Regions from separate parts of the Streptomyces sp. NPDC031064 genome, predicted to be linked through region 1. Evidence: predicted binding sites of a transcription regulator. Region 1 holds the regulator's gene; the other holds the start of a gene.
What was found. The regulator HspR, encoded in region 1, represses chaperone genes until heat shock. The targets are predictions, from matches to a motif close to TTGAGNNNNNNNNNCTCAA.

Region 1 (6,191 bases):
CGGTGCCACTCCCTCCGCGAACGCCGCGGAGGAGGGCCCGGCGGCCCCGGCAGGGGACGCCACCGCACAGATCGCCGGCCTGACGGCCCAGCTCGACCAGGCCCGCACCGCGCTCGGCGAGCGCACCGCGGACCTGCAGCGGCTCCAGGCCGAGTACCAGAACTACCGCCGCCGGGTCGAGCGCGACCGGGTCACGGTCAAGGAGATCGCCGTGGCGAACCTCCTGACCGAGCTCCTGCCGGTGCTCGACGACATCGGCCGCGCCCGTGAGCACGGCGAGCTGGTGGGCGGCTTCAAGTCGGTGGCCGAATCGCTGGAGACGGTCGCCGCGAAGATGGGCCTTCAGCAGTTCGGCAAGGAGGGCGAGCCCTTCGACCCGACGATCCACGAGGCGCTGATGCACTCGTACGCGCCGGACGTCACCGAGACGACCTGCGTCGCGATCCTTCAGCCGGGGTATCGCATCGGCGAGCGGACCATCAGGCCCGCCCGCGTCGCGGTGGCCGAGCCCCAGCCCGGGGCGGCCCCGGCCGCCCAGGCGGCGCCCAAGGAAGAACAGCAGGAGTCGGCCGACGAGGAGAGCGGTGGCCCCGAGGAGGGCTGACGCGTTGACCGGCGGCGCGTCGACCGGTGACGCGCCGGCCGGTGACCGGAAGGATCGGAAGGAGGGACGTCGATGAGCACGAAGGACTTCGTGGAGAAGGACTACTACAAGGTTCTCGGCGTCCCCAAGGACGCCACCGAGGCCGAGATCAAGAAGGCGTACCGGAAGCTCGCCCGCGAGTTCCACCCGGACGCCAACAAGGGTGACGCGAGCGCGGAGGCGCGCTTCAAGGAGATCTCCGAGGCGAACGACGTCCTCGGCGACCCCAAGAAGCGCAAGGAGTACGACGACGCCCGCGCCCTGTTCGGCAACGGTGGCTTCCGGCCCGGCCCTGGCGGCGGGCCCGGCGGCACGTTCAACTTCGACCTGGGCGACCTCTTCGGCGGCGCCCAGGGCGGACCCGGGGCCGGCGGCTTCGGCGGCGGTCTCGGCGACGTGTTCGGCGGCCTGTTCAACCGGGGCGGCGCGGGCACCCGCACGCAGCCGCGCCGGGGCCAGGACATCGAGTCCGAGGTGACGCTCAGCTTCACCGAGGCGGTCGACGGGGCCACGGTCCCGTTGCGCATGTCCAGCCAGCAGCCCTGCAAGGCCTGTTCGGGCACCGGCGACAGGAACGGCACGCCCCGCGTGTGCCCGACCTGTGTCGGCACCGGACAGGTCTCGCGCGGCGGCAGCGGCTCCTTCTCGCTGACCGACCCGTGCGTGGACTGCAAGGGCCGCGGGCTCATCGCCCAGGACCCGTGCGAGGTCTGCCACGGCAGCGGCCGCGCCAAGTCGTCCCGCACCATGCAGGTCCGCATCCCCGCGGGCGTCTCCGACGGGCAGCGCATCCGGCTGCGCGGCAAGGGCGCGCCCGGCGAGCGGGGCGGACCGGCCGGTGACCTGTACGTGGTCGTCCACGTCGACGCCCACCCGGTCTTCGGCCGCAAGGGCGACAACCTGACCGTCACGGTGCCCGTCACCTTCGACGAGGCGGCGCTCGGCGGCGAGATCAGGGTGCCGACCCTCGGCGGGCCCGCGGTCACGCTCAAGATCCCGGCCGGCACGCCCAACGGCCGCACCATGCGCGCCCGCGGCAAGGGCGCCGTCCGCAAGGACGGCACGCGCGGGGACCTGCTCGTCACCGTCGAGGTGGCCGTGCCGGTGGACCTGAGCGACAAGGCGCGCGAGGCGCTCGAAACGTACCGGGAGGCCACGGCGGGTGAGGACCCGCGGGCCGAGCTGTTCCAGGCCGCGAAGGGGGCTTGAGATGGACGGACGCCGTCGCAATCCGTACGAGCTGACCGACGAGACACCGGTGTACGTCATCTCGGTGGCGGCCCAGTTGAGCGGGCTGCACCCGCAGACGCTGCGCCAGTACGACCGGCTGGGCCTGGTCTCGCCGGACCGTACGGCCGGGCGGGGCCGGCGCTACTCGGCCCGCGACATCGAGCTGCTGCGGCAGGTGCAGCAGTTGTCGCAGGACGAGGGCATCAACCTGGCGGGCATCAAGCGGATCATCGAGCTGGAGAACCAGGTCGCCGCCCTCCAGGCCCGGGTCGCCGAGCTCACGGCGGCGGTCGAGGGCGCGGCGGCGGCGATGCGGCAGCGCGAGGCCCAGGTGCACGCCTCGTACCGGCGCGACCTGGTGCCCTACCAGGACGTGCAGCAGGCCGGCGCGCTGGTGGTGTGGCGTCCGCCCAAGCGCGGTGAGTGACACGGCGTTCACCTGCCGGGCAGGCCCCTTCCGTTCCGGCGGAGGGGGCCTTCCGCGTCGTACGGGCTTTCCGCCTCGTGCGCGCGTGCGATGATCCGGGCGTGCGTACGAGATACGGGGTGGGCGCCGCTCTGGTGGCCCTGGCCGCCCTCGCGGTGGGGTGTGACGAGGAGACGGGCGACGCTCCGCTGCCGGAGCGGATCACGGCGAGCCCGGCCGCGCCGTCGGCGCCGTCCCTGCCGGGGCCACCGCCCCGGCCGCAGGCGCCGCCCCCGGTCGCCGAGGGGGCCGGGGACTGCCCCGCCTCCGGCGTACGCGTGGTGACGGGGATGACCGACGCCGCGATGGGGCTGCGGGCGATGGGCGTGATGCTGGTCAACTGCGGCACGAAGCCGTTCGAGGTGAGCGGTTACCCCGTGCTCGACGTCCTCGACGAGCGGCGCGAGCGACTGGACGTCGCCGTCCGGCGCGGGTCGTCCGTCGACACCACCGCGAAGCCCTCGGCGTTCGTCCTGGCGCCCGGCGAGCGGGCCGAGGCGTCGGTGGTGTGGCGCAACACGGTGACCCGCACCGACGTCGTGGCGACCGACGGCGCGTACGTCCGTGTGACGCCCGCCCCCGGCGTGGCGGCCCAGACGGTCGCCCCGGCCGACGGCGGCCCGCTGGACCTCGGCAACACCGGCGCCGTCGAGGTGACGCCCTGGGCGCCGTACGACCGGCCGCCGGGGGGCTAGGGGATCAGCTCGGCCACCGCGTCCAGGGCCGTCTCCCACATCGGCTGGGCGCCCGTCCCGAAGGCCGCCGCGAGGGCGGTGCCGACGGCGACGTCCTGGGCCAGGACCTCGGCGTCCTCGCGCCAGTCGGCGGTGACGCGGCCGTCGCCGGAGGACTCCAGCTCGCCGAGCCGGCGGCCGTCGCGCAGCAGCCGGCTCTCCCCGTACGAGCACGGCACGAGCCGGTAGCGGGTGTCACCGACGCGGGCGTCGACGCGGTAGGAGCGCCGGGACAGCCTGCCCCTGGCGGGGGCGATCCCGGCCCGGTGGCCGTCGACGGTGAGCGTCAGCAGGGCGGGGTCGCGGGTGCCGATGGGGATGTGCGGGTGGCCTTCCGTGCCGGGGTCGCGGACGAGGCGTACGCGGGGCAGGCCGGGGCCCGCGACGTCGAGCGTGCCGGCGCCGGTGTCGAGGTGGACGTCGGGCATGGTCAGTGATCCTGCTCCAGGATGCCGGACTTGGCGATCAGGTACCCCAGTTGGGCCCGGCTCCCGCTGCCGAGGACGGAGGCGAGCTTGGCGATGTGGGCGCGGCAGGTCCGTACGTTCATGCCGAGGCGGCGGGCGATCGCCTCGTCGACGTGGCCCTCGACGAGGAGCTTGGCGATGGAGCGCTGGACGCCGCTGATGCCGTCCGACTTCAGGTCGTAGGGGATCTCCTCGTTGATGGGGACGGCGAGCTGCCAGAACTGGTCGAAGACCCCGGCGAGGTAGGCCACCAGCCCGGGGTGGCGCAGTTCCAGGGCGACTTGGCGGTCGCTGCGCGCCGGTACGAAGGCGACTTCGCGGTCGACGATGATCAGCCGGTCGATGATCTGTTCCAGGGTGCGCACCTGCACCTCCGGACCCACGTGCTCCAGGTACGTGAGCGTCAACTCGGTGTGCCGGGCGGTGTGCTGGTAGAGCGTCCGCATCCGGATGCCCCGGCCGAGCAGGGGCCGTACCCGGCGCAGGGCCTCGCTCAGCCCGTGGGCGGGTCGTCCGCCGCCCGGCTGGACGGTCAGCAGCTCCTTCTCGCAGCCGGCGACCACGCGGTCCAGCGTGGCGTTGATGCGGCTCAGGCCCTCCAGCACGGTGATGGCGTGCGTGGTGGGCGCGTTCTGGGCGCTGATGGCCATGAATGGCTCGAACGCGTCGGACAGTTCGACGGTGAGACGTCTACGCTCCAGGATCTCGCGCTCGATGGGCTGGAGCAGTTGCGCCAGCGCGGAGGAGGGCGGCACGGGACGGAGCCACTGGGCGTCGTCCGGGTCGGGGTGCAGCAGCGCCAGGTCGAGCAGACAGGGCACCTCATCCGCCTCTGACCGGGGTATTCGTCCGCTGCGCAAGGCGTTCGCGTAGAGCTCGGAACCCGCCTCGCACAGCTCCGTGTGGGAATGGGGGTGGCCAGGCTTGTCCGGTTTTACGCTCATCTGTACACCCCCAGGCTCCTGCATCTCAGGAACATGATGCCTGTCGTAGGTGGTGGAAGCGTGGAGAGTGAGCAATCGTCGTAGCCGCGGGGGTTGGAAAGAGACGTTGCCTTCAAGTGAGGTTGCTCGGTGATGACGAAGAGACTCATACGCGCAGTGGTTGCCAGTGCGTTCATCGCTGCCGGCGCGGTAGGGGTTCTGGGGGCGGCCGAGGGTCAGGACTCGCAGGCGGCTCCCGGCACCGGAACCACGACGCAGGACCCCGGCTGGACCGCCGCGCCCGCCAAGTCGGGCCTGACCGTGAACGACCCCTCGTGGACCGCCGAACCCGTCAGGTCGGGTACGGCCGCGCTCGACCCCGGCTGGACCCTCGCGTCACCCGCGGGATCGGGGCGGGCGGCGAACGACCCCGGCTGGACCCTCGTCGGCGCATGAACGTTCCCGACGACTCGCGCTTCCGGCGCGAGATGGCATCCGCTTACCGTTCCGGGTGGCATTTCATCGACCTCGTCACAGCTGTGCCGCACAGTGGCGATTCGTTGATGGTCACCCTCTTCGGGGAGCCGATCGTCATCACGCGCGGAGAAGACGAGGACATCCGAGCCTACCGATGCCTTCGGCGGCCCCGCGGAGCTCCGCAGCCCGTCCGATGCGCCATCCGGTACGGCATGATTTTCGTCAACCTCGACCAGCGTGACCACCAGCTCGTCGAGCCGGAGACCACCACCGCCACCCCCCGCAGCGCCTGAGCGGTTCCCCCGTCGTTGTAAATCGCTCAGGTGCTTCCCCCACACAGCGGCGCCATCGTGGACCTGAACACGATGGCGCCGCTGTGCTGTGCGCGTACGCCCGCGGAGGCCGGGGCCTCTCGTTCGGATCTTGCTGGGCTCGCGACGCCTGGACCCTAGGCGCGCCCCATCGCCCGCGTCAGGGCGATCTCGATGACGACCCGGTCCGGGTTCGGCGTCGGCGTGCGGCCGTAGCGGGCCGCGTAACGCTCCACCGCGTCCGCGACGACCTCCGGCTCCGTACGGATCGTCGCGACGCCCTCCAGGGTCGCCCAGCGCCCCTTGTCGACCTGGCACACCGCCACCCGCGCGCCGCCGGGGCCCGCCGCCAGGACGTGGGCGACCTTGCGGCTGTGCTTGTTGGTGATCACCCGGGCGATGCCCTTCTCGCCGCCCTCGGGGTCGTACGTCACGCCCACCGCCACCACGTGCGGCGTGCCGTCCGGCCGGGGCGTGGTCAGGGTGGACATGTGGTACTCGCGCCAGAAGCCGAGGTACGAGTCGCCGGGGTTGCGGGGGTCGATGGCCATGCCCGCGAACCTACCGGCGACCGGTGTCCCCAACCACCCTTGAGTGGAATAGACTCAACTTTACGTACGTTCGATGAGTCATAGTCGTCAGACCCGCAGCACCGAGGAGGAGAGACCGCCCGTGGACGCCGAGCTGACCAACAAGAGCCGGGATGCGCTGAACGCCGCGACCAGCCGTGCCGTGTCCGAAGGACACCCGGACCTGACCCCCGCGCACCTGCTGCTCGCGCTCCTCGCGGGCCAGGACAACGAGAACATCACCGACCTGCTCGCCGCCGTCGACGCCGACCAGGCCGCCGTGCGCTCCGGCGCCGAACACGTCCTCGCCGCGCAGCCGAGCGTCACCGGCTCCACCGTGGCCCCGCCGCAGCCCAACCGCGAGCTGCTCG
Region 2 (6,191 bases), on a different contig from region 1:
CGCGCCGGCGCCCCGCCGCGCGAGCGGGACGCGGCGGGGCTCCGGGCAGCGCGGCGGCTCAGGCCGCCAGGGGTTCGGTGGACGCGGCCGTCGTCGCCGGGGAGAGGGCGAGCTCCAGGACCTGGCGGACGTCCGTGACCGGGTGGACCTCCAGCTTGTCGAGGATCTCGGCCGGGACGTCGTCCAGGTCCGCCTCGTTCCGCTTGGGGATGATCACGGTCGTGATGCCCGCCCGGTGCGCGGCCAGCAGCTTCTGCTTCACGCCCCCGATGGGCAGCACCCGCCCGGTCAGCGACACCTCGCCGGTCATCGCCACGTCCGTACGGACCAGCCGCCCGGACAGCAGCGACGCCAGCGCGGTCGTCATCGTGATGCCCGCGCTCGGGCCGTCCTTGGGCACCGCGCCCGCCGGGAAGTGGATGTGCACGCCCCGCTCCTTCAGGCCGGTGACGGGCAGCTCCAGTTCGGCGCCGTGGGAGCGCAGGAAGCTCAGGGCGATCTGCGCGGACTCCTTCATCACGTCACCGAGCTGGCCGGTCAGCGTCAGCCCGGCGGCGCCGGTCTCCGGGTCGGCCAGCGACGCCTCGACGAACAGGACGTCACCGCCCGCGCCGGTGACCGCGAGTCCGGTGGCGACACCGGGCACGGCGGTGCGGCGCTCGGCCGGGTCCTGGGCGGACTCGGGCACGTGGTGCGGGCGCCCGATGAGCCCGCGCAGGTCGCCCTCGCCGATGGTGACGGGCAGTTCCCGCTCGCCCAGTTCGTGCTGGGCGGCGACCTTGCGCAACAGCCGGGCGATCGACCGCTCCAGGTTCCGTACGCCCGCCTCACGGGTGTACTCGCCCGCGAGCTTGCGCAGCGCCGACTCGTCCAGCGTCACCTCGCCGCTCTCCAGGCCGGCCCGCTCCAACTGGCGCGGCAGGAGGTGGTCGCGGGCGATGACGACCTTCTCGTCCTCGGTGTAGCCGTCGAGGCGGACGATCTCCATCCGGTCGGCCAGCGCCTCGGGAATGGCCTCCAGGACGTTGGCGGTGGCGAGGAAGACCACGTCGGACAGGTCGAGTTCGACCTCCAGGTAGTGATCGCGGAAGGTGTGGTTCTGCGCCGGGTCGAGGACCTCCAGCAGCGCGGCCGCCGGGTCGCCCCGGAAGTCGGAGCCGACCTTGTCGATCTCGTCGAGCAGGACCACCGGGTTCATCGACCCGGCCTCCTTGATGGCCCGCACGATCCGGCCCGGCAGGGCGCCCACGTACGTACGCCGGTGGCCCCGGATCTCCGCCTCGTCGCGCACGCCGCCGAGGGCGACCCGCACGAACTTCCGCCCCATCGCGTGCGCGACCGACTCGCCCAGTGACGTCTTGCCGACGCCCGGCGGGCCGACCAGCGCGAGCACGGCGCCGCCGCGCCGCCCGCCCACGACACCCAGGCCGCGGTCGGCGCGCCGCTTGCGCACGGCCAGGTACTCGGTGATGCGCTCCTTGACGTCCTCCAGGCCGGCGTGCTCGGCGTCCAGGACCTCCTTGGCGCCCTTGATGTCGTAACTGTCCTCGGTGCGCTCGTTCCACGGCATCTCCAGGACCGTGTCGAGCCAGGTGCGGATCCAGGCGGTCTCGGGGTTCTGGTCGCTGGACCGCTCCAGCTTGTCGACCTCCTTGAGGGCGGCTTCGCGCACCTTCTCGGGGAGGTCGGCGGCCTCGACGCGGGCCCGGTAGTCGTCGGACTCCTCGCCCTCCTTCTCGCCGTTGAGCTCGCGCAGCTCCTTGCGGACGGCTTCGAGCTGACGGCGCAGCAGGAACTCCCGCTGCTGCTTGTCGACGCCTTCCTGGACGTCCTTGGCGATGGACTCGGCCACGTCCTGCTCGGCGAGGTGGTCGCGCAGTTGCTCGGTGGCGAGCTTCAGGCGGGCGACGGGGTCCTCGGTCTCCAGCAGCTCGACCTTCTGGGCCACGGTCAGGAAGGGCGAGTAGCCGGAGTTGTCGGCGAGGGCGGAGACGCCGTCGATCTGCTGGACGCGGTCCACGACCTGCCAGGCGCCGCGCTTCTTGAGCCAGCTCGTGGCCAGCGCCTTGTACTCCTTGACAAGGTCGGTGACCTGCCCGGGCAGCGGATCGGGCACCGATTCCTCGACGGTGGTGCCCTCGACCCACAGGGCGGCGCCCGGGCCGGTCGTACCGGCGCCGATCTTCACACGGCCACGGCCGCGGATGAGCGCGCCGGGGTCGCCGTCGGAGAGCCGCCCCACCTGCTCGACGGTGCCGAGGACGCCGATGCCCGCGTACGTCCCGTCGATGCGCGGCACCAGCAGCACCTTGGGCTTGCCCCCCTGCGTCCCGGACGACCGGGCCGCCGCCTGCGCGGCCTCCACCGCGGCGCGCACCTCGGTGTCGGACAGGTCCAGCGGCACCACCATCCCGGGCAGCACGACCTCGTCGTCGAGGGGCAGCACGGGCAGGGTGAGCGGTGTGGACGTCGAAGCCATGATCTCCCCTTCGGCAGTCAAGTTGAGCTGTACACACTCAATGCTTATGACAGCCGAAGTGTTCCCCACGCTTGTTCGCTCTGAGCGATCAGTAGGCGCCCTGCCCCTGAAACGCCTCCGGCCCGCCGCCCCGGGTGGGGTGGCGGGCCGGAAGGGGGAACGGGCTCAGTCCTGGTCGTTCACGAACTCGCAGTTGGCCGCGGATTCGTCGCCCGAGGCGTCCATGAAGACCGTGTCCGACCCGCCGCCACAGGACGTGACGACGTCGCCGCCGCCACCGTCCCTGATGTTGATCGTGTCGCTGCCGGAGTTGGTCAACACGGTGTCGCTGCCGGAACCGGCGTCGACCGTGGTGTTCCGCGCGACCTGGACGGTCACGGAGTCGTCACCGTCACGGAGGGTGGCGCTGAGCCGGCTCACGCCCGAGAGCGTGCCGCATCTGGCGACCGTGGCGGTCCGCTGCTGGCACCCGGGACCGGCGGTGATGCCGTTGAGATCCTCGACATGCAGGAAGGTTCCGGTACTGGTCGCCACGGCGAAGAAGCGGACCTGGTTCTGCACGTCCGCCGCGTCCCCGCCGTCACGCGCGCTCAGCGCGACCGTGCCGAACGCGCGGGTCACCGTGGAGGCGGCCGGCTGCGCGGACGCCGGTGAGGCGACCGCCAGGGGAAGCGCCAGGCCCGCGACCACGGCCGGGATGGCCAGCCGCTTCAGGGTGCTGCTCGTGATCTTCATGCTCTGTTCTCTCTCCTTCTGACGAAGAGGGCGCCGCGACCGGCCACCCGGCGTCAGTGAAGCAGCGCGTGACCACATATGCACCATTTGTCACACTTTGGCGAGGCAAGCGGGTGGAGGGGCCGCTGACCGGGATCGTCCGGAGCCGACCGTACGGGCCGTGCGCGCTCAGGAGCGCCGCCGGCCCGTGCGGCGCAGCAGCGGCCAGCAGCCGACGCCGATCGCCAGCGCCAGCGGGTGGCCCCAGTTGGTGAGCGGGTCCTCGAAGGCCACCAAGTCCTGGAGCAGCATCACCGACACCCACGCCAGCACGACCCCGCGCGCCACCGGGTTCAGCAGCCCGGCCAGGGCGCCGACGGACGCCATCAGCCCGAAACTGATGCCGTAGTCGAGCCGGTGCAGGGACGTGTCCGGCAGGTGCCCGGCCAGCACGGACAGCGCGACCGGGATCTCCGTCGCGAGCGTCGCCACGACATGCCCCACCAGGAACACGGCGGCCGCCCGCCACGCACCGATCCGGCGCTCCAGCGCCGTCAGCACGAACACGAACCCGATCGCGTACGGCGAGAACAGCCCGCCCGCCACCCACAGCGCGCTGGCGACCAGCACCAGCAGCGGCGTACGCGAGAGGTGGGCGACGTCGGTGCTGGAGGCGTGCAGCAGTCGCGCGACGGTCCCCGGGTCGCCGTACTCGGCGAAGAGCGAGGTGGCGACCAGAACGAGGGTGTAGCCGAAGGTGAACGGCGTACCGCTCGGCGAGGGCAGCAGCCGCGCGCACCGCCGCCACCGGGCCGCCGGCCGACGAGCCGGGGCGGACACCGTGGGCGTCACCGGCACCACCGGTGTCACCGGCGCCACCGGAGTCGTGCTCGCCGTGCGCTGTTGCGGGATGCCCTTCAGCAGCTCGACGCCGTCACTCGTCCCGCGCGTCCGCAGCCGGTGCACCCGAGGCCGCCCTTCCCTGTCGACAAACCCCCTGCACAACACCCCCGGATCAACCCTGCTCCCAGCCAACGCGATCATGTGCGATCACGTCCATGACATAGGTCACAGCGGTCGGCCCGCACCTCGCTACGCTGAGGATCATGGCTGTGACGACACCCGTGACCGCGCCCGCTACAACGCCCGTGACGCTCGACCGCCGCGAGGGACCGTACGGCGAGGTGGTGCTGCGCCGGCGCGGCGAGGACTTCGAGATCATCGCCAACGGCACCTTCCTGATGGACACCTCCGACGGCCGGTCCGAGCGGCTGCTGATCGACGCCGCCCTCTCGGCGCTCGGAGCGCGCCCGCACCCCGCCGTGCTCGTGGGCGGGCTCGGGGTCGGGTTCTCGCTCGCGCACGCGGCCGCCGAGCCCGCCTGGGGGCGCATCGCGGTCGTCGAGCGGGAGCAGGCGATCATCGACTGGCACCGCGAGGGGCCGCTGGCCCGGATCTCCGGCGAGGCGCTCGCCGACCCGCGCACGGTGCTGGTCCACGGCGACCTGGTCGAGTACGTCCGCAGCTCCCCCGACACCTTCGACGCGCTCTGCCTGGACATCGACAACGGCCCCGACTGGACCGTCACGGAGGACAACGACAGCCTCTACTCACCGGCCGGTCTGGCGGCCTGCGCGGCCCGGCTGAACCCCGGCGGAGTCCTCGCCGTCTGGTCCGCCCAGCCGTCCGCCGATTTCGAAGAGTCATTGCGGAATGCCGGGTTCAGCGGGGTAAGAACCGAAGAGGTCCCGGTTGCCCGGGGCGTACCGGACGTGGTCCACCTCGCCGTTCGCCCTGCGTAGCCGGGACCCGGTCGGTGCCTTTACGCTGCTGACCGAACACACGGATCTACACGCTCGCGCAGGACGCGACAGGGGCGGGGCGATGGAGCAGACACACACCAGCCACACCGGTACGGCGGTCGCGCCGGGTACACAGCGCCGAGTGCTGGTCGTCGAGGACGACACCACCATCGTCGAGGCCATCTCCGCCCGGTTGCGGGCCGAGGGCTTCCTGGTGCAGACGGCCACCGACGGCCCGGCGGCCGTGGACGCCGCCGAGGCGTGGCAGCCCGACCTGATGGTGCTCGACGTCATGCTCCCGGGCTTCGACGGCCTGGAGGTGTGCCGCCGGGTCCAGGCCCAGCGGCCGGTGCCGGTGCTGATGCTGACGGCCCGCGACGACGAGACCGACATGCTGGTCGGCCTCGGGGTCGGCGCCGACGACTACATGACCAAGCCGTTCTCGATGCGGGAGCTCGCGGCCCGGGTGCACGTGCTGCTGCGCCGGGTGGAGCGGGCGGCGCTGGCCGCCGTCACGCCCCGCAGCGGGATCCTGCGCCTCGGCGAGCTGGAGATCGACCACGCCCAGCGGCGCGTACGCGTCAAGGGCGACGACGTCCACCTCACCCCGACGGAGTTCGACCTGCTGGTCTGCCTGGCGAACACGCCCCGCGCGGTCCTCTCCCGCGAGCAGCTCCTCGCCGAGGTGTGGGACTGGGCGGACGCGTCGGGCACCCGGACCGTGGACAGCCACATCAAGGCGCTGCGCCGCAAGATCGGTGCCGAGCGGATCCGTACGGTGCACGGCGTCGGCTACGCACTGGAGACGCCCGCGCCATGAGGTCGCTCCGGTCCCGGCTGCGCTCGGTCTCGATCTCGATCAAGACCAAACTGGGCACCCTCGTCGTCGTCTCGGTCTTCATCACGACCGGCCTGCTGATGGTGGCCCTGCGCACGGAGACCGAGCTGCGTTTCATCACCGTCTTCTCGGTGATCGCCACGCTGCTGATCACCCAGTTCGTGGCCCACGGCCTGACCGCGCCGCTGGACGAGATGAACACGGTCGCCAAGGCCATCTCGCACGGCGACTACACCCGCCGGGTGCGTGGCGCCGACCGCCGCGACGAGCTCGGCGACCTGGCCTGCACGATCAACCGCATGGCGGACGACCTGGAGGCGGTGGACCGGCACCGCAAGGAGCTGGTGGCCAACGTCTC

Region 2: the regulator HspR is predicted to act here: its motif matches at 2,502-2,520, upstream of lon (endopeptidase La).

Annotation. Positions count from the first base shown of each region.
Region 1 is NZ_JBVIGF010000004.1:511,339-517,529, forward strand. Features, by position in the region: gene grpE (nucleotide exchange factor GrpE) at 1-604, shown strand, start outside; gene dnaJ (molecular chaperone DnaJ) at 677-1,852, shown strand; gene ACZ46W_RS17720 (heat shock protein transcriptional repressor HspR) at 1,854-2,300, shown strand; gene ACZ46W_RS17725 (DUF4232 domain-containing protein) at 2,402-3,034, shown strand; gene ACZ46W_RS17730 (hypothetical protein) at 3,031-3,501, opposite strand; gene ACZ46W_RS17735 (helix-turn-helix transcriptional regulator) at 3,504-4,484, opposite strand; gene ACZ46W_RS17740 (hypothetical protein) at 4,617-4,919, shown strand; gene ACZ46W_RS17745 (Rieske (2Fe-2S) protein) at 4,916-5,233, shown strand; gene ACZ46W_RS17750 (pyridoxamine 5'-phosphate oxidase family protein) at 5,389-5,802, opposite strand; gene clpB (ATP-dependent chaperone ClpB) at 5,924-6,191, shown strand, end outside.
Region 2 is NZ_JBVIGF010000002.1:380,346-386,536, reverse strand. Features, by position in the region: gene lon (endopeptidase La) at 59-2,479, opposite strand; gene ACZ46W_RS08510 (hypothetical protein) at 2,645-3,214, opposite strand; gene ACZ46W_RS08505 (rhomboid-like protein) at 3,383-4,159, opposite strand; gene ACZ46W_RS08500 (spermidine synthase family protein) at 4,300-4,995, shown strand; gene ACZ46W_RS08495 (response regulator transcription factor) at 5,078-5,815, shown strand; gene ACZ46W_RS08490 (HAMP domain-containing sensor histidine kinase) at 5,812-6,191, shown strand, end outside.